One region of the Promicromonospora aerolata genome, then DNA from elsewhere that is predicted to be linked to it. Evidence: riboswitches for the same ligand, from Rfam matches in the RefSeq annotation. Region 1 holds a riboswitch; the other holds the start of a gene.
What was found. Region 1 has a riboswitch for FMN ahead of pnuC (nicotinamide riboside transporter PnuC). Riboswitches for the same ligand answer to the same signal wherever they lie in the genome.
Positions count from the first base shown of each region.

Region 2: another riboswitch for FMN. It lies ahead of ribD (bifunctional diaminohydroxyphosphoribosylaminopyrimidine deaminase/5-amino-6-(5-phosphoribosylamino)uracil reductase RibD); the one in region 1 lies ahead of pnuC (nicotinamide riboside transporter PnuC).

Region 1 covers NZ_JBHUHF010000001.1:4,324,595-4,334,510, forward strand. The annotation lists gene ACFSL2_RS19280 (DUF4097 family beta strand repeat-containing protein) at 1-688, opposite strand, end outside; gene ACFSL2_RS19285 (response regulator) at 688-1,347, opposite strand; gene ACFSL2_RS19290 (sensor histidine kinase) at 1,335-2,732, opposite strand; gene ACFSL2_RS19295 (acyl-CoA dehydrogenase family protein) at 2,891-4,111, opposite strand; gene ACFSL2_RS19300 (Gfo/Idh/MocA family protein) at 4,162-5,313, opposite strand; gene pnuC (nicotinamide riboside transporter PnuC) at 5,333-6,025, opposite strand; FMN riboswitch at 6,137-6,274, opposite strand; gene ACFSL2_RS19310 (TetR/AcrR family transcriptional regulator) at 6,397-7,146, opposite strand; gene ACFSL2_RS19315 (hypothetical protein) at 7,217-7,411, opposite strand; gene ACFSL2_RS19320 (mycothiol-dependent nitroreductase Rv2466c family protein) at 7,435-8,052, shown strand; gene ACFSL2_RS19325 (LLM class F420-dependent oxidoreductase) at 8,141-9,067, shown strand; gene ACFSL2_RS19330 (poly(ethylene terephthalate) hydrolase family protein) at 9,173-9,916, shown strand, end outside.
Region 2 covers NZ_JBHUHF010000001.1:940,980-950,895, reverse strand. The annotation lists gene hisG (ATP phosphoribosyltransferase) at 1-473, opposite strand, end outside; gene ACFSL2_RS04305 (phosphoribosyl-ATP diphosphatase) at 565-828, opposite strand; gene ACFSL2_RS04300 (hypothetical protein) at 894-1,568, opposite strand; gene ribH (6,7-dimethyl-8-ribityllumazine synthase) at 1,714-2,193, opposite strand; gene ribA (GTP cyclohydrolase II) at 2,190-3,611, opposite strand; gene ACFSL2_RS04285 (riboflavin synthase) at 3,608-4,249, opposite strand; gene ribD (bifunctional diaminohydroxyphosphoribosylaminopyrimidine deaminase/5-amino-6-(5-phosphoribosylamino)uracil reductase RibD) at 4,249-5,427, opposite strand; FMN riboswitch at 5,544-5,678, opposite strand; gene ACFSL2_RS04275 (DUF2306 domain-containing protein) at 5,737-6,396, opposite strand; gene ACFSL2_RS04270 (response regulator) at 6,474-7,193, opposite strand; gene ACFSL2_RS04265 (sensor histidine kinase) at 7,190-8,377, opposite strand; gene rpe (ribulose-phosphate 3-epimerase) at 8,558-9,220, opposite strand; gene ACFSL2_RS04255 (DUF1761 domain-containing protein) at 9,287-9,715, shown strand; gene ACFSL2_RS04250 (DUF421 domain-containing protein) at 9,806-9,916, shown strand, end outside.

The DNA.
Region 1 (9,916 bases):
TCACCGTGGCGAGGGAGATCCGGCCGTTGCTGGTGTGCGCCGTCACGGTCCCGTCGACGTCCCTGACGAAGATCTCGCCGTTGGACGTCATGGCGTCGACGTCGGCGACGGTGTCGGAGAGGTCGACGTCGCCGTTGCTGGACTGGGCGGTCACCGGTCCGGACAGGTCGGAGGCCTCGATGTCACCGTTGCTCGTCCGCAGGAGGCTCTCACCGGCCAGGCCGCTCGCGACGACGTCGCCGTTCTCCGTCCGGATCACCACCTCGGTGCCGGGCGGCAGGGTCACGTCGAGCTCGCCCGAGCAGCGGGGCAGCGCGATGGACCACCCGCACCGGTGCGTGAGCTCGAGCCGGCCAGGGATCTCGTCCGCCGAGTACGTCGGCTCACGCAGGCCGCTGTGCGCGATGACGTCCACCTCGATGTCGCCCTCGGCGGCCTGGACCGTGACGTCGCCGTCGGCCACGAGCTCGACGAGCTCCACGGACGCGGCGTCGTAGGACCGGTGGGTGGCGGTGGTCTGCGCCATCATCAGGTCGGTCAGGAACAGGGCGCCGAACCCGACCACCGCGACGGCGACGACCACGCCGACGGTGCCGAGCACGCGGCCCGTGACGCCGCGCCGTGGCGGTTCCGGCGGGAATCCGGCGTCCTGGGGGTAGGCGCCCTGCTGGGCGTCAGGCTGGGTCATCAGCGGGATCCGTTCTGGTCGAGCCAGCGCAGCACGGCGAGCACACGGCGGTGGTCGTCGGTGGCCGGCGGGAGGCCGAGCTTGTTCAGGATGTTGGTGACGTGCTTCTCCACGGCGGCCAACCCCACGACGAGGCGGTCCGCGATGGCGGCGTTGGAACGGCCCTCTGCCATGAGTGCGAGCACCTCGTGCTCACGCCGGGTCAGCACGTCGAGGCTGGAGTGCGGGTTCCGGGCGATGATCTGGGTGACGACCTCCGGGTCCACGACGGTCCCTCCGCCGGACACCCGGGCGACCGCGTCCAGGAACTCGTCGACGTCGGCCACGCGGTCCTTGAGCACGTAGCCGAGGCCGCGCGCCCCGCGGGCGAAGAGCTCGGTCGCGTAGCTCTGCTCCACGTACTGCGACAGCACGAGCACGGGCAGGTCCGGGTGCAGGCTGCGCAGGTGCACGGCGGCCCGCAGCCCCTCGTCGGTGTGCGACGGCGGCATCCGGACGTCCGTGACGAGCAGGTCGGGCAGCCCGCCGTCGGGCGTCGAGAGTGCCCGGACGAGGTCGTCCGCCGTGCCGTACCCCGTCACGGTGTGGCCCTCCGCGGCCAGGAGCCGGGTGAGGCCGTCCAGGAGGAGGACCGAGTCCTCCGCGATCACGATGCGCACGGGACCTCCACGGTCAGGTGGGTGCCCTTGCCGGGCGGACTGTCGAGCTCGAACGTGCCGTCCAGGGCCGCGACCCGGCCCCGCAGGCCCTCGAGCCCGCTGCCGGGGGACAGCTCGGCGCCGCCCCGGCCGTCGTCGGACACCACGACGCGAAGCCGCGCCGGACGCCCTTCCGGGACCAGGCTCGCACGGACCCGGGCCGACTCCGCCCCGGCGTGCTTGGCGATGTTCGTGAGCGCCTCGGCGACCACGAAGTAGGCGGCGGCCTGTGCGGCGGAACCCGCCGGGGCGAGGTCGCCAGTCACCTCCACCCGGACCGGGACCGGGCTGCGCCCCGCGAGGGCAGAGAGCGCGGCGTCCAGCCCGCGGTCGGACAGGACGGCGGGGTGGATCCCCCGGACCAGGTCACGCAGCTCGGCGAGGGTCTCCTTGATCTCGCGGTGCGCCACCTCCAGGGCGGCGACGGCGTGCTCGGGATCCTTGTCGGCCAGCCGGCGGGCCACGCCCAGCTCGACCCCGAGGGCGACGAGACGCTGCTGCGCTCCGTCGTGCAGGTCACGTTCGATACGGCGGCGCTCGATGTCGGCGGCCGAGACGACCGCCGTGCGCGACTCGGTCAGGACCACTGCCCGTTCGCGGGCGGTGTGCGCAGCGGCCTCGGCGAGGCGCGTCTCCTGCTCGGCGAAGGCCGCGCGGGCGCGGGCGACGTCGGCGGCGGAGGGGCCCAGCAGGAGCGCCGCGAGCCGCACGAGCAGGTACGACCCGTACTGCGCGAGGGCCGATCCCGCCCACACCAGCACGACCGCGCCGGCCAGCGCGCCGACCACCAGGGCCGGCCACGACAGGCCGGTCCACTGGGCGAGCGCGGTGCCCCGGCCCAGCGGCACGAACACGACCGCTGCGATCGCGCCGGCGATCAGCGCCACGGCGATCGGGAAGAATACCGTGCTGACCAGCATCGCGAGGAAGGCGTAGAGTGCCGCGGCCCACGCGCGGCCGTCGCGGACCGGGGACCACAGGCGTGACCAGAAGCCGCGCCGCGCGGGCGTCGGTGTCAACGGCGCGGGGATCGTGATCCCGGTCTGGGTGGCGATGCGGGCGCGCTCGGCCCGGCCGAACCACCGTGCGACGACGAGGGACGCCGCGAGCAGCGGCAGCCCGACGCCGAGCGCCGGGACGATGCTCGCCGACACCACGACGAGGACCCACAGCGTCAGTCCGCCGGTCAGGTGCCAGAGCCAGCCGACGGTCAGGGCGGCGAGCGCACGCCACGTCGCGGGGTCGTACGGCGCCCGGAAGAACGCGGAGGTTGAGACGAGCGCGGGTGCGACGAGGTCCTCGAGAGCGGGGGGCTGGGGCGGCGCCGGGCCGTCATCGCTGGTCATGGTCATGACATTAGGCCGACGCGGCGCCCCGCAACATGCTGCCGGCCCACGGGGCGAGGGTCGGGTTTCCCCTACCCCTACCCCTTCCCCTCGCTCTTTCCCGTGCCTCGCCGTGCCGAGGTAGGACCGGGGCTGCGGCTCTACCTCGGCGGGCCGGGTCAGGCGAAGGCGCTGGTGCCCGTGATCTCCCGGCCGACGATGAGGGCCTGCATGCTCTCGGTGCCCTCGTAGGTGTGCAGGGCCTCGATGTCGGCGAAGTGCCGGGCCACGCGGTTCTCCAGCAGGATGCCGTTGCCACCCAGCATGTCGCGGGCGATCGCGGCGACCTCCCGGGCGCCGCGCGTGCACGTGTACTTGGCGAGCGAGGCCTGCGGGCCGGTGAGCTGGTCGGCCTCGTCGAGGCGCGTCAGCTGCTTCACCAGAAGCTGCATCTGCGTGATGGTCGACAGCATCTTGGTCAGGCGTTCCTGCACCATCTGGCTCGCCGCCAACGGCCGGCCGAACTGCGTGCGCTGCTTGGAGTACGCGACGGCGGCCTCGTAGCAGGCCACGGCCTGGCCGACGGCGCCCCAGGCGACCCCGAGCCGGGTGGCGAACAGGACGCGGCCGGTGTCCTTGAACGAGCGGGCCTTCGGCAGGAGGTTCTCGGCCGGGACGAACACGTCGTTCAGCACGATGTGCGCCTGGTGGATGGCGCGCAGCGAGATCTTGCCCTCGATCGTCGTCGCGTCGTAGCCGGGGGTGTCCTGCGGCACGATGTAGCCGTGCACCTGGCTGTCCTCGCCGCGTGCCCACACGACGGAGATGTCGCCGATCGAGCCGAAGCCGATCCACTTCTTCTCGCCGTTGATGACGTAGCCCTCGACTCCGTCGCGGGTCTCCCGCACCGCGGTGGTCTCCAGGCCCACCGAGTCCGAGCCGTGGGTGGGCTCGGTCAGCGCGAACGCGCCGAGGATCTCGCCCCGGGCCATGGGGCCCGCGTACTGCTCGATCTGCTCGTCGGAGCCCAGCATCACGATGGACCGCAGCGCGAGACCGCCCTGCACGCCGCAGATGGTCGTCACCGAGCCGTCACCGCGCGACATCTCCATCGCGGCGAGGCCCTCCGCCATCTTGGAGATCTTCGGGTACCCGGGCACGTCAACGCCGTCGCGCAGGAAGTCCAGCTCGGCCATGCGCTTGACCAGGTCCATCGGGACCTCGTAGCGCTCCCAGTAGCCGTCGATGACGGGCAGCACCTCGTCCTGGACGAACCGGCGGACGGCGAGCTGCCAGGCCCGCTCCTCCTCCGTGACGTCGGCGAAGGCGCCGGCGAAGTCGATGTCGAGCGGCTGCGTGACGTCGTAGTCGGGTGCCGTCACCCCGGGAGTCTGAGTCATGCTTCCCATGGTGCTCCGGTACCGGATCTCAGGTCAAGCGATACTAGGTCTCACACTCGGTGGTCCTCGGCGCGACCGCAGACCCGTCCGGCTGCCCAGGGCTGCTGCCGGGTCCGCACCCGTTCGCCCGACGCCGCAGCGCGCCGCACCTCGAGCTGGAGGTACTGGTCCTGCGCGGCCTCGGCGACGGAGCAGGGCGCTGGTGCCCCGTGCAGCACGTGGTCGGCCATGGCCATGACGATGTGCGCGATGGACAGCTCGTCGTCGGGCAGCCGGGCCGGGCGGAACGGGTTGCGGTAGAGCCACTCGCCGTCGAGCGTGTAGCCCCGCAGGAACAGCCCCTCGTGGCTGCCGGCGCCGCCTGCGGCCACGCGTTCGAGCGTGGAGCGCCGGGGGAGCCCGTCGCCGCCGACGTGCCGCACGACGTCGTCGCGCAGCTCACCCCGTTCGCCGCGGACGAGCAGTGCGGGGGAGCGCACCCAGGAGCGGTACTGGACGTCGTCGAACTCGTAGGTGCCGAGCCGGTCGCCGAAGTCGAGCCACGCGGTCGCGTGCACGGTGTCGACCAGGGCCAGGTCCTCGGGGTCGCCCGCACGGCTCGGGCTGGGCAGCACGCGGCGGGCGTCGCGCCGGGCGGTGATGACGGCGTCCTCGAAGGTGACACCCAGTGCCCGGCGCAGCACGTCGAGGCCGTGATAGTCGTGCGCGACGGCGACGTGCGCGTCCGTGACCCTGCCCAGCCGGCCGGACGCCGCCACCGCGAGCTGTGCCCCGACCAGCGGCTCCAGGTGGTACTGCTCGGCGACGTGCACGCAGGCGCCGTCGTCCACGAGGTGCTGCAGCGCCGCCAGCTCGGCGACCGTGCCCGCTGCCGGTGTCTCGGTGAGCACCGGGACGCCCGCGGCGGCGAGCTCGCGGATCACCGGCTGGGCGGCGCCGGCGGGCAGCGTCAGCAGCACGACGTCGGGCCGGCCGCCGGCGAGCAGCTCGGCGACCGACGCGTAGACGCGGCCCGGCCGGCCCGGCAGGCCCGCCGCCGGCAGGCCGCTCGCCGCGAGCTCCGCACGGTCCGCCGCGTTCCGGGTGGCGACGCCGGACACCTCGAAGCGGTCCGGCAGGGCGTGCAGCACGCGCAACATGGTGCGGGCGCGGAAGCCCGATCCGACGATCCCGATCCTGGCCGTGCGGTCCTGTGCGGTCACGAGGGCCGACGGTACGCGATCAGGCCGCCGCGGCCACCTTGCCGGGCCGGTCGGGATCTCCGCTCTCGCGGCGGCTGATGCGCCACCAGGCGAAGAACCCGAACAGCGTGAACGCGCCGTAGAACAGGTACATCAGGGCGGTCGCCCAGTAGCCGGCGGAGAAGAGCAGGGGCACGCCCACGAGGTCGACGGCGACCCAGATCAGCCAGAACTCGACCCAGCCCTTGGCCATGCCGTAGGTGGCGAGCACGGAGCCCATGAAGATCCAGGCGTCGGCCCAGACGGGTTCGTACGAGCCCAGGGTGCGGAAGAGCGGGGTGAGGAGCAGTGTGCCAGCCAGCATCCCGGTGACCAGGCCGACCCGGGCCCGCCAGGAGGCCCAGCGGGGGTGCACGGCCACCGTGCCGACGCCGCCCAGCCGGCGCGTCTGGCGCCAGCGGTACCAGCCGTAGACGGAGACCGCGATGAACATGATCTGGCGCCCGGCCTGGCCCAGCATGTCGGCCCGGGAGGTCTCGCCGAACCAGGAGCCCATGAAGACGGTGAAGAGCAGGATGTTCCCGACGATGCCCACGGGCCAGGCCCACACCTTGCGGCGCAGCCCACCGAGCGCGGACGCCAGCCCGAACACGTTGCCGATGACCTCGCGCCAGTAGATCTGCTGGTCGCCTACCAGGAATGTCGCGTCGTAGGCGGCGCGGAACCAGTCCATGTCTCTTCCCTCTCCCGGTCCGCACACGGGGACTCCGGGGTGAGGGCCGGCGCGCCACAAGGCGCCGACGACGGCGCGGTGACGGCGCCCCGAGGGGCGTCGGCGCGCGCCGCACGTGCTTCCTCCCATCCGGACTTTAACCGTCGGTCCTGGAATCTCACCAGGTCAGCCGGGTCGTTCCCGAAGGAGCGACCCGGGTCGCGGACTATCACCGCCGGCTCGGAATTTCACCGACCCCGGAGCACGTGTGCATCTGCTGCACGTTGACTATCGGAACACAGGATGCCATGGGCGCATTCCCGACCGAACACCCGCCCCCCGACGGGTCAGAAGCACAGGTCACCCGAGCGACCGCGGTCTCACACGTGGAGTCAGACGAGGGCGTCCCGGACCGCGCGGGCCACCTCGTCGGCCCCCGCCCCGCCCTCGACGACGGTGACGACCACGCGCCGGCCCGCCGGAGTGCCGTCGTCGGACAGCGGGTGGGCGGCAGTGCCGAGGACGGCGGCCCGCCGGAGGTCGGCGAACGCCTCCTCGAGCTCGGGCCGCAGCTCGAGCGACGGCGTACGCAGCCAGCGGCGCAGGATCGCGTTGTGCACGGCGACGACGGAGGCGGCGAAGGCTATCGACGCCGTCGAGGCGGAACGCTCCGGCGGCAGCGTGTCGCGCAGGTAGTGCGTGAACGCCCGCTCGTAGCGGTGCGTGGTGATGAGCTCACGGTCACGTAGCGCGGGGACCTGCTGCAGCAGGGCGTACCGGGCGAGCGAGGTCTCGCGCTGGCCCACATGGTGGTCGAACACCATGCGTGCGGCGCGGCACACCTCGAGGTACGGGTCGACGTCGGGGTCCCAGGCGCGCCCGAGGTCGTGCCCGGACTCCTCGCTGGCGCGGGCGTCGGGACGCGTGGCGGCGAGCATCACCACCACCTCCTCGAGCAGCAGCTCGTGGTCGGCGAAGACCACGTCTTCCTTCGAGCGGAACCGGCGGAAGAACGTGGCCCGGCTGACCTTGGCGGCGTCGGCGATCTCCTCGACAGTGGTTCCCTCGTACCCCTGCCGGGTGAACAGGTCCACCGCAGCGTCTACTGCCTGCGCGTGCGTGTGGGTACGGACGGCGGTCATGCCAGGCAGGCTACCCCGTGCGTGCCGGACCGCGTGAAGAGTACTTGAGCGATACGTGCTGTTCATGGCGCTAACTTTCCCGTCCGGCGATCTTCCCCGACCGCAGTCTCCGCAGGTAGCGCACCTCGCGCACGGCCATCAGGAGGGCGACACCACCGGGCACGGCCGACCACGGATGGCCCAGTACGACGCCCACGAGGCACACCAGAAAGATCACCCCGCCGCCGACGACGGTGGCCAGACTTGCCCAACGGATCCCGGTCACGCAGTGAGCGTAGTCTGCTGGGCGTGACCGAGACCGCTGCCCAGCCCGCCGTCGATGTCTACGTCGACCCCATCTGCCCGTATGCCTGGATCACGTCCCGTTGGGCGCTCGAGGTAGCCCGGCACCGTGACGTCGAGCTCACCTTCAAGCTCATGAGCCTGTACCTGCTCAACAAGGACGGGGACCTCGACGCCGACTACCGGGCGCGCATCGACGGATCGCAGGGCATCGGCCGCGTCGCCGCCGCCGTCCAGACGGAGCATGGTCCCGAGGCGTTCTCCGCCTTCTACACGGCCGCCGGGACCCGCATCCACGACCAGCAGAACAAGGACTTCGACGCCGTGGCGGCCGAGGCGCTCGCCGAGGCCGGGCTGCCCGCCTCCCTCGCGCAGGCCGCGACGGGGGAGAGCTACGACACGGCGCTCGCGGCGTCCCACGAGGCGGGCATGCAGCCCGTCGGGGACGACGTCGGCACGCCGACGATCCACGTGGACGGCGTCGCGTTCTTCGGCCCCGTGCTCACGCGCATCCCGCGCGGTGCGGAGGCGGCGGTCCTGTTCGACGCCGCGGTGGCGCTCGCGCGCTACCCGTACTTCTACGAGCTCAAGCGCTCCCGCACGACGAAGCCCCGGTTCGACTGACGCCGTCCGGCCGCGGAGGCCGGCAGCGGTCGCGCGGCGGGACGAGAGCGCTCCCGGCCCACGGCGGGTCGCGTGGCATTGTGGGGGCATGACTCTCGACCTGCGCATCTTCACCGAGCCCCAGCAGGGCGCGACGTACGACGACCAGCTCGCCGTCGCCCAGACGACGGAGCAGCTCGGGTTCAGTGCGTTCTTCCGTTCCGACCACTACCTCGCCATGGGCGGGGACGGGCTGCCCGGTCCCACGGACGCGTGGACCACGCTGGCCGGTCTCGCCCGCGACACCTCGACCGTGCGGCTCGGCACGCTCGTGTCCTCGGCCACGTTCCGGCACCCTGGCGTGCTCGCCATCCAGGTGGCGCAGGTGGACCAGATGTCCGGTGGCCGGGTCGAGCTCGGCCTCGGCACCGGGTGGTACCAGGCAGAGCACAGCGCGTACGGCATCCCGTTCCCGGACAAGCGGTTCGGGCTCCTCGAGGAGCAGCTCGCGATCATCACGGGCCTGTGGGAGACGCCGGTCGGGGAGAAGTTCTCGTTCGCCGGCGAGCACTACCAGCTCACGGACTCGCCGGCGCTGCCGAAGCCCACGCAGCCGAAGATCCCCGTGCTCGTCGGCGGTGGCGGCCCGCGCCGCACGCCCGCCCTGGCGGCGCGGTACGGCGCGGAGTACAACCAGGCGTTCCCGGAGATCGACACGATCGGCGCGCGGGTGAAGGTGATCGAGAAGGCACTGTCCGATGTGGGCCGTGGGCCCGAGTCGATGGTGCAGTCGGTGGCGCTCGTGGCCGCCGTCGGACAGGACGAGGCCGAGTTCACCCGGCGGGCCGCTGCGATCGGCCGCGAACCTGGTGAGCTGCGCGAGCACGGCATCGCCGGGACGGTCGGCGAGGTGGTGGACCGGCTCAAGGCCCTGGAGGCCGACGGCATCCAGCGGGTCTATCTGCAGATCCTCGACCTGGCGGACCTCGACCACCTCGACCTGATCGCACGCGAGGTGCGCCCGCAGCTCGGCTGACGGCGATGCGGTGGGGCGCGGGATGACACCCAGCGCAGGCCGCACGGAGAAATTCTTCCTATGGTCGTGTCGGCCGCTTCTCGCGACACACCCCAGGAGAACTCCATGCAGAGCTTTTCTCGTGCCCTCCGCGCCGCTCTCGCGGCGACCGTGCTCACCACGGGCACGTTCGCCGCGGTACCGGCCGCCGTCGCCGCCGACGACTTCCAGCGTGGCCCCGACCCGACCGAGGAGAGCATCGAGGCGCCCCGGGGCACGTTCGAGATCGAGGTCGCCGTCGTCCCGCGTGCCACCGCAGAGGGTTTTGGCGGCGGCACCGTCTACTACCCGACCGACACCTCCGAGGGCACGTTCGGCGCGGTCGCGGTGTCCCCGGGCTACCGCTCCTCGCAGGCGGCGATCGCGTGGCTCGGCCCGCGGCTGGCCTCCCAGGGTTTCGTCGTGGTCACCATCGACACGATGCGGCCCGCCGACTCCCCGGCTCGCCGGGGTGACCAGCTGCTCGCCGCCCTGGACCACCTGCAGGACTCGGAGCTGGCGGACCGGATCGACCCCGACCGGCTCGCCGTGATGGGGCACTCGATGGGCGGCGGCGGCAGCCTGGAGGCCGCCAAGGAGTACCCGGCCCTGCAGGCGGTCATCCCGATGACCCCGTGGAGCTCGGACAAGACCTTTCCCGAGGTGTCCGCCCCGACCCTGATCGTCGGCGCCGAGGACGACCGGATCGCGCGGGTGCGGTCGCACGCCGAGCCGCTCTACGAGTCGCTGCCGGCGGACGGCGACAAGGCCTACCTGGAGCTGCGCGACGCGTCACACTCCGCGCCGAGCGCGCCCCACACTGCGATCGCC
Region 2 (9,916 bases), 3.4 Mb from region 1:
ATCACGTCCGCGACGCCGAGCCGCACGCTCGACTCGACGGCGCCGTCCAGGTGCACGATCGCGGCAGCCTCGATGCCCTGCTTGGCCAGGTGCTGGGCCACGAGCGTGGTGTACGACGACGCCACGCGCCGCCCCGCGATCTGGCTCACCTCGGTCACCGGGTCGGTCGCGCCCGGACCGGCGGGCGCCGCGAACCGGAACGTGGACCGGGCGAACCCGAGACCGAGGTGCTCGACCGCCTCAGCGCCGGAGTCGAGCATCAGGTCACGACCGGTGATCCCGACGTCGACGGTTCCGGTACCCACGTAGACCGCGACGTCGCGCGGACGCAGGAAGAAGAACTCGACGTCGTTCTCGGGGTCGGCGAGCACGAGCTCGCGGGTGTCGCGGCGCTGGCGGTAGCCCGCCTCGCGCAGCATCTCGGAGGCGGGGCCGGACAGGGCACCCTTGTTGGGGACGGCGATGCGCAGCATGTGGTGATTCCTCTCTGGGGTACGTCGGATCCGTGGAACCCGGTTCTCTCGGCTCTCCGACCACGGGGTGGGCGGTCGGGCCGAGGCCGGGTCACAGATGCGTGTACACGTCCTCGAGGGTCAGGCCCTTGGCGACCATCAGTACCTGCAGGTGGTAGAGGAGCTGGGAGATCTCCTCCGCGGTCTCGCCGTCCGACTGGTACTCGGCGGCCATCCACACCTCGGCGGCCTCCTCCACGACCTTCTTGCCGATCGCATGGACGCCGGCATCCAGCTGGGCCACGGTCCCGGAGCCCGCCGGACGGGTCTCGGCCTTCTCGGTCAGCTCGGCGAACAGGGTCTCGAAGGTCTTCACGGGCCCAGCCTAGTCGGGCATCGGGGGCACTACCCGCCGCCGTCCCACGTACTGGCCATGTCCGGCTATGGCACGGGCCACTTTGCCGGCAGCGTGCCGCCGGGCGCCGGCGGCACGACGCCCTGGTACGGCGTGATCAGGGAGGGGTCCTCCACCCCCTCCGGAGCCTCGTCGCCCCACGCACCCGACAGCATGACGATCACGGCACCGTCCTCGCCCGCGAGGCCCGTCGCCGGGTCGAGCGGGTCGCCCTCCGGATAGGCGCCACCGTCGGTGCACGTCTCCGGCGTGGACACGACCGGCACCCGGTCCCCTGCCGACACCGGCAGCTCGGGCGGTGGCTCCCCGCCGTCCCGCGGGGGTTCCGGGCGCTCCAGCACCTGCTCGACCTCGACCACCCAGCGGTTCGCGTCGACGCCGAAGAGCTCGACAGTGCCCGCACGCTCCACCACCGTCCCCAGGAGCACGGCACCGGCGTGGGCGGCCGCCTCCCGGGGCGTCCCGAAGGAGACCCAGTCGACGCACGCCACCCCCGGCGCCTCCGGCGCAACGGAGGACTCCGCGCTACCGGACGGCCCGCCCCCCGTCGGCTCGCCGTCCACCGATGCGCCCCCGCCCACCGGTCCGGCCGTCGCGCAGCCCGCGAGGCCCCCGGTCACGGCGATCGCCAGGGCGGCCGCGAACAGTCGCGACGCGGACGCCGGGCGACCCGCCGGCTGTCGAGCACGTGAGGTTCTCATACCCAGCACATGTGCCGGCGCCCTGGTTCTTGCAGGGCGCCGGGCCTTTTCTCCGGGCCGGGTTCGGTTCTCGCGGAGCTGTCCGGACGGTGCTCACCCGCTTGGCACACTATTAATGCAGGACGATACCACTATCCGGCGCGTCTCACTCCGGCACCGGCACCAGGCCGCGCAGGGTGACCGCCGTGGCGACGGCCGCCTCGGCGGCCTCGGCCCCCTTGTCCTCGTGGGAACCCTCCAGGCCGGCCCGGTCCAGCGCCTGCGCCTCGTCGTCGCACGTCAGCAGCCCGAACCCGACGGGGACGCCGGTGCGCACGCTCACGTCCGTCAGGCCCGACGTCGCGGCCGCGCACACGTACTCGAAGTGCGGCGTCCCGCCCCGGATCACCACCCCCAGGGCGACCACGGCGTCCGCTCCCCCGGCGGCCGCGCGCGCCGCGGCGACCGGCAGCTCGAACGAACCGGGCACCCGGATCTCCGTCCAGGCCGCACCCGACTCCCCCAGTGCCCTGCGCGCCCCGGCCAGCAGGCCGTCCATCACCTGCTCGTGCCAGCTCGCCGCGACCACGACGACCCGCAGGCCGGTCCCGTCCACGGTCACCTTCGGTGCTCCAGCGCCGCTCATGCGCATGCTCCTTCGTCCTCGTTCATGGTCAGGTCGTTCGAAACGGCCGACCCGGTCGGTCCGGGCGGCTCGGTCACGTCCGGCGTCGCGATGCGGTGGCCCATGACCGTGCGCTTGGTCTCCAGGTAGCGGTGGTTGTGCACGCCGCGGCCCACCACCAGGGCGCGCCGGCCGACGACCGCCGTGCCCGCCGCGCGCAGACCCGACACCTTCTCCGGGTTGTTCGTCAGCAGGGTCACGCCGTCGATCCCGAGGTCGGCCAGCATCGCCGCCGCAGCGCCGTACTCGCGCGCGTCCACCGGCAGCCCCAGGTCCACGTTCGCCTCGACCGTGTCCCGGCCGCCGTCCTGCAGCGCGTACGCCTGGATCTTCGCCGCGAGGCCGATGCCCCGGCCCTCGTGACCGCGCAGGTACACCACGGCGCCGCCCTCGGCGGCCACGGCCGCCAGCGACGCCTCCAGCTGCGGGCCGCAGTCACAGCGCAGCGATCCCAGGGCGTCCCCGGTCAGGCACTCGGAGTGCACCCGCACCAGGGACCCGCGGCCTGCGCTCCCGCCCCGCGGTCCCGACGGGACCACCGGGATCAGCGCCAGGTGCTCCGCGCCCGAACGCAGGTCGCGGTACGCCACGACCCGGAAGTCTCCGTGCCGGGTCGGCAACGACGCCTCCGCCACCCGGTGCACCCGTGAGACCGGGGCGCCGGATCCCACATCGCCGGGGCCCGCACCGTCGACCGTCGGCCCGGGGTCGTGCGCCCGGCGCCACGCCACCAGGTCGGCGACCGTCAGCACCACGAGACCGGCCTCCGCGGCCAGCACCCGCGCGTCGGACAGGCGCAGCACGGCACCGTCGTCCCGCACGAGCTCGGCGATCGCGCCCACCTCACCCAGGACCTGACCGGGACCGCCCGCGAGCCGCACCAGGTCCACCGCGGCCTCGGTGTGCCCCGCACGCTCCAGCACACCGCCCGGCCGGGCGCGCAGGGGCAGCACGTGCCCCGGACGGATCAGGTCCCGCGCGCCCGACGCCGGGTCGCCCAGCACTCGCAGGGTCCGAGCCCGGTCGGCGCCGGAGATCCCCGTGGTCACACCGACCGCGGCGTCCACCGACACCGTGTAGGCCGTGGCCCTGGGGTCCTCGCTCCGCTCCACCATCAGGGGCAGCTCCAGCGCGTCCGCGCGGTGCGCGGGCATGGGTGCGCACAGGTACCCGGACGAGTGCCGCACCGTCCAGCCCACCCACTCGGCCGTCGCCGTGCTCGCCGCGAGCACCACGTCCACCTCGTTCTCCCGGCCCGCGTCGTCGGCGACCAGGACCGGCCGGCCCGCGGCGAGCTCGGCGAGAGCCTGCTCGACGAGGCCGGTGCCCGGCGCGGCCGCCGGCGCTGCCAGCGCGTGCACCGTGCCGCCCGCGCTCATCGTGCGACCTCCGCGGCCGGCACCGCACCGGACACCGCGCCCACCGCCAGCAACCGCTCGACGTACTTCGCGAGCACGTCCACCTCGACGTTGACCGGGTCGCCCGGCGTGAGCCGGCCGAGCGTCGTGGCGGCGAGCGTCGTCGGGATGAGCGACACGCCGAAACCGTCGTCCGACACCCAGGTCACGGTGAGCGAGACCCCCGAGAGGGCCACCGAGCCCTTCTCCGCGACGTACCGGGTCAGTGCGGCGGGTGCGGCGAGCTCGAGGTCGTCCCAGCGCGGGCCGGGCGTACGTGCCCGCAGCGTCGCGACGCCGTCGACGTGCCCCTGGACCACGTGTCCGCCCAGCCGGCCGTCGGCGGGCAGGGCCCGCTCCAGGTTGACCGGCGCACCCGGGCGGAGGCCGCCGAGCGAGCTGCGCCGCAATGTCTCCGGCATCACCTCGGCCACGAAGGTGCCGTCCGTCACCGAGGTGACCGTGAGGCACACCCCGTCGACGGCGATCGAGTCGCCCGGGCGGGCGTCGGACGCGGCGAGCGGGCCCGCGACGGTCAGCAGGGCGTCGGAGCCGTCACCACCGCCGGGCCGGGCGAGCGCGACGACGGAGCCGAGCTCCTCGATGATTCCGGTGAACATCAGATCTCCTCCTGGGTGGGCCGGCCGGGCCGGCCGTTCTGGCGTGGCTGGGCGCTCCGGGCGTCCGGTGACGGCCCCGGGTCGGACCCCGGGGCAAGGTTCTGGGTGGGCTCCGCGCGGCGCGCGACCAGCAGCACGTCGTCGCCGAGCCGCGTCACGTCGCGCGTGGCGAAGCGCGCGGCGGCGCCGATCGTGCTGATGCCGAGGTCCCCGACGACCGTCGCCCCCGCGCCCAGCAGCACGGGTGCGACGTAGGCGTGGATCTCGTCGACGGCGTCGGCGGCCAGCAGCGCGGTCGCCAGCGTGGGGCCGCCCTCCACGAGCAGGTGGCGCACCTCGCGTTCCGCGAGCCGCGCGAGTGCGGTGTCGACGTCGTGCTCGGGCAGGTGCAGCAACGCGCCCCCGGTCCCGCGCAGGCGGGCGTCGTCGGGCACCCCGCGGCGGCCGAGCACCACTCGGAGCGGCTGGTGCTCGAAGAGGCCGCCGTCGAGGGTGCGTGCCGTAAGCGACGGGTCGTCGGCCAGGGCGGTCCCCGTGCCGACCGCTATCGCGTCGACCTGCGCACGGACCGTGTGGGCGTGGGCGCGCGCCTGCGGGCCGGTGATCCAGCGGCTCGTCCCGTCCGCCGCGGCGACCCGGCCGTCGAGGCTGGTCGCGAGCTTCAGGGTCACGTAGGGCCGGCCGGTCCGGACCGCGTGCAGCCACGGTCGCAGCAGCTCCTGGCCCTCGTCCGCGAGGATCCCGGTGGACACGTCGATCCCCGCCGCACGCAACCGGGCCACGCCGCCCGTCGCGAGCGGGTTCGGGTCGCGGACCGCCAGGTGCACGGCGGTGACGCCGGCGTCGATCAGGGCGTCGGCGCACGGCCCGGTCCGGCCGTGATGGGCGCACGGCTCGAGCGTCACCACCGCCGTCGTCCCGCGGGGGTCGACACCGCGGGAACGGGCGGCGGCCAGCGCCGCCGCCTCGGCGTGCGGTGTGCCCGCGCCCCGGTGGAACCCCTCGGCGACGGTGCGACCGTCCGGGTCCAGGAGCACGCAGCCGACGCGCGGGTTCGGGCCGTGTGCGGGGCCCTGCGCGGCCAGCAGGAGTGCGCGGCGCATCGCGGCCTCGACGGCGGTGGGTACGGCGCGCACCGGCGCGTACCCCGCGGCGCTGCCTTGCGGTGCCTCAGTCATGCTGTCCTCCCCGAGCTTCGGCGCTCGGGGTGGACGACGGGTACGCGGACGGGGCCGTCCGGCCCTGCCCGCGCGCACGACGTCACGGCGTGGCCGCCCCAGGGGACGGCGGCGCCGCACGTGCTTCCTCCCATCCGGACTTTCACCGTCGGTCCTGGAGTTCCACCAGATCAACCGGCCCTCCTCACGGAGGACGCGGGTCGCGGACTGTCACCGCCGGCTCGGAATTGCACCGACCCCGGAGCACGTGTGTGCGTACTGCTGCTTGCCAGCATGCCACAACTCGGCAGGCCACCGGCATGGTGTGCGTCACACGCGCGCGGGCACCCGGCGACGGCGGATCACCCACTCGGCGACCGCCGCGTTGATCACCCATGCGGCGGTCATGAGCACCGTGACCGGCACCGGCGCGGGCGCGTCGACGAGGAGCATGTACGGCCCCAGCAGCAGCGCCTGGGTGCCGGCCCCCATGGCCAGCGCGTACGCCCGCATCATCCAGGCCGGGTGTGCCACGAGGTCGCGGCGCAGCGCCGCCCGCACCCCCAGGACCAGGGACACCGCCATCACCACGCCGACCACGTAGCGCACCCCGTTGACGACCACCGTGTCCTTGTCCGGCAGGTCGTAGAACGCGGTCATCCAGAGACCGGTCAGCGCCACGCCGAGCCCGGTGACGGCGACGACCCGGCCGGCCAGCCGGTGCCAGCCGTTCCGCCGCAGCCGGGGCACGAACTGGAACGCACCCAGCACGCCGTACAGGGTCGCGCACACGATGTGCACCAGGACCGGCACGGGCTGCGTCACGAACCGCGCGTTCTCGGCGGTGAGGACGGGATCCGACGCCAGCTCGGTGACGCGCGCCGCGCCACCGAGCGACGGGATGATGGTCAGCAGGAGCAGCCCGGCGGGCACCAGCCACTCGCTACGTCCGGTCCGGGCCCGCGGGGTTCTCGCCTTGGTCGTCGTCATGCGTAGAGCCTGCGTGGCCGGGTACCCGCCCGTCATCGGCCGGGCGGCCGGTTCCCGGCCTGGCCGAAAGGACGACGTCAGCGGCGGCCCGGCCGCACGCGCCCGGTGTCGTACGCCCAGAGGGCCATCTCGACCCGGTTGCGCGCGCCCACCTTGGCCATCAGGTTCGCCACGTGCGACTTGACCGTGCTGAGCGTCACGTACAGCTCGTGCGCGATCTCGGTGTTGGTCCGCCCGCGGGCGACCGCCAGGAGCACCTCCTCCTCGCGCGCCGTCAGTGGATCGAGCGGCTGCGCCGGCACGGCCGTCGGTCCCGCGTCGGCGAACGCGCTGAGCAGGCGGGTCGTGATGCTCGGCGCGATGAGGGCGTCACCCCGCGCGGCGGCACGCACCGCCTGGGCCAGGAGCGCGGGCCCCGCGTCCTTGAGCAGGAAGCCGCGGGCCCCCGCCCGCAGGGCCGCGTACACGTACTCGTCGAGATCGAACGTGGTGATCACGACCACGGCGAGGGGCTCCGCGACGTCGGGCCCGGCCAGCAGCCGGGTCGCCTGGATGCCGTCCAGGCCGGGCATCCGGATGTCGAGCAGGCAGACGTCGGGGCGGAGCCGCTGCGCGAGCTCGATGGCGTCGGCGCCGTCCGCCGCCTCGCCGACCACCTCGATACCGTCCTGGGCCCCGAGAATCATGCTGAGCCCCGTACGCACGATCTCCTGGTCGTCCGCGACCAGCACCCGGATGTGCTCCGCCGCGTGCTCCCAGCCGGCGCCCCGGCCCTCTGGGCCACCCCCGGGCCTCATGCGGGCGGGTTCGCGGACGCAGTGCGCTCCGGCCCGCGTCCGGCCGACAGCGGGAGCTCCGCCTCGACGGTCCAACCGCCCGGTGCGGCCGGCCCGGCGGCGAGCGTGCCGCCCAGCAGCGCGGCGCGCTCGCGCATCCCGGCCAGCCCGTACCCGGCACGTGCCGGCCGGGCGGCCTGCGGGGCACCGTCGTCGGACACGCGGAGCCGGACGGCCGTCGCGCCGACCTCGACCAGGACGGTGATCCCGGTGGCGCCGCGGGCATGGCGGCGGGCGTTCGTGACCGACTCCTGCGCGATGCGCCGCACCGCGCCGCCGACGGCGGCCGGGACGCGGGACGGGTCTCCCGTCAGGTCCACCTCGACGGGCGGGAAGGAGGGGTCGGCGAGCTCCTCGACGTCGGCCAGGACCGGCCCGGGGGCGAGGTCGGGCGGCTCATCCGCGTCCGGCCCGCCGCCACGTAGCTCGTCCGAGCGGAGGCCGCGCACCAGGGTGCGCATCTCGGCCAGCGCGCGGGAGGCCTGCTCCTCGATCACGCGCAGCGCGTCCGTGGCGGCGTCCGGGTCGGTCCGGGACATCGCGAGCCCTGCCTGCGCCCGCACGGCGACGGCCGAGACGTGGTGCCCGACGACGTCGTGCAGGTCCCGGGCCAGCCGTTCCCGCTCCAGCAGCACCATCTGCTCGCGCTCCCGCCGGCGAGCACCGGCGCGGTAGCGCACGGCGAGGCCGATCGAGAACGCCGCACCGTAGAACAGGACAGCGCCGCCCGCGTCCGCGAGCGTCCCGGCCGCGAGCACCGTCCGGAGGCCCACGATCGCGAGGGCCGCGGCGCCGCCCAGCACCATGGCGCGGCCGCTCCCCCACCGGGCCAGCGCGTACGGCAGGGCGAGCGTGAACGCGTAGCTGACGAGGTCCACGTCGCGGCCCAGGAGCACGCTCGGCACCGTGGTGACGGCGAGCCCGACCGCGAGCATCTGTGCCGGGTACGTACGGCGCCACAGCAGAGTCGGCGTGAGGAGCACGACGACGGCCGCTTGCAGCCAACGTCCGGGCACGTCCGGGCGCAGCGCTCCCTCGAGCATCGCCGCGGTGACCACGGCGGCGACGAACACGCCGTCGCGCCAGACCCACGCGGGCGGGACGGCGGGACGTGGCTCGTCCCAGACCGCGCGGATGGTGGACACGGCCACATGCTACGAGGGCGGGGTGGCCGGCGGATCAGGCGAAAGTACGAGGTGGGCCCTCGGCATCGGGGCGGTTGGCGCGGTGTCTGCTGGACGGTGTGGGGCGGAAGGCCCGCTTGGCACACTTTTTATCGTGTTCTCCGCACGGCGGACGCGGGCGTGCCGAAGCGAGCGGTCGCGTCAGTGGGCGTGCCGGGACGCCAGCTCGCGCAGCGTCGCGATCTCGGCGGGGACGTCCTCGGCCCCGTACACCGCCGAGCCCGCGACGAAGACGTTCGCGCCGGCGTCGGCCGCCCGCTCGATGGTGTCGCGGGAGACTCCCCCGTCGACCTGGATCCAGACGTCCAGCCCGGACTCGCTGACGGCCTCGCGTGCGCGCCGGATCTTGGGCAGCGTCCCCTCGATGAACGACTGTCCACCGAACCCGGGCTCTACCGTCATCACCAGGATCATGTCGATCTCGGTGAGCAGGTCCAGGTACGGCTCCACCGGCGTCGCCGGGCGCAGCGCGACGCCGGCCCGCGCCCCCAGCTTCCGCAGCTCCCGGGCCAGGCGCACCGGCGCCTGCGCCGCCTCGGCGTGGAAGGTGACCGACGCCGCCCCGGCCTCGGCGAACGCGGGTGCCCACCGGTCCGGGTTCTCGATCATGAGGTGCGCGTCGAGCGGGATCGGCGACACCTTCGCGAGGCGCTCGAAGATCGGCAGTCCCAGCGTCAGGTTCGGCACGAAGTGGTTGTCCATGACGTCGACGTGCGCGTAGTCGGCATCGGCGATCCGGCCGAGGTCGCGCTCCAGGTTCGCGAAGTCGGCGGACAGGATGCTCGGGGCGATGAGGGCTGCCATGATGCCAGCGTAGAGCGCAATTCATCGCGGTTGCGAACGAGCAGTCCCCACAGACCGGGAGCACGGATGATCCCCGAGGTGAACTACTGGGCAGTCATCGTCGCCACGGTGTCGACGGTGGTCGTGGGCGCCGTCTGGTACACGCCCAAGGTGTTCGGCGGCCGCTGGACCGAGCTGACGAGGGTCGGCCCGAAGTCTCCGAACCAGCCGACCGTCTGGCCGTCCGTCGTGGCGGTCCTGGGTGGCTTCGTGACCGCGTGGGTGCTCGCCGGCGCCGCCTACATCTCGTGGGAGTTCTACGAGGGCACCTTCCTCATGGCCGCGATCGTCACCGCCGTCCTGCTCTGGATCGGGTTCACCGTCGCGCGCTTCGCCGTGCACGACGCCTTCGAGGGTCGCCCGGCCGCGCTCACCATCCTCAACCTGGGGCACGAGCTGGTCACGATCCTGGTCATCGCCGTGATCATCGGAGTGTGGCCGCCGGCGGGCGTCTGACGGCGCTGCGGGCCGGCTCGCAGGTCTGCACCGGCCTGTGACGACGGACAGCGTCACCCCGCCGGGCCCCGGTACGTGACAATCGCCCGCGTGGAAGAACTTCTCGGAATCACGCCGCTCGAGGCCGCCGCCGTCGCCATCGCCACGGCCGGGATGTACGGGGCGCTCGTCGTGCTGGTCCGCCTGCTGGGCCAGCGCATG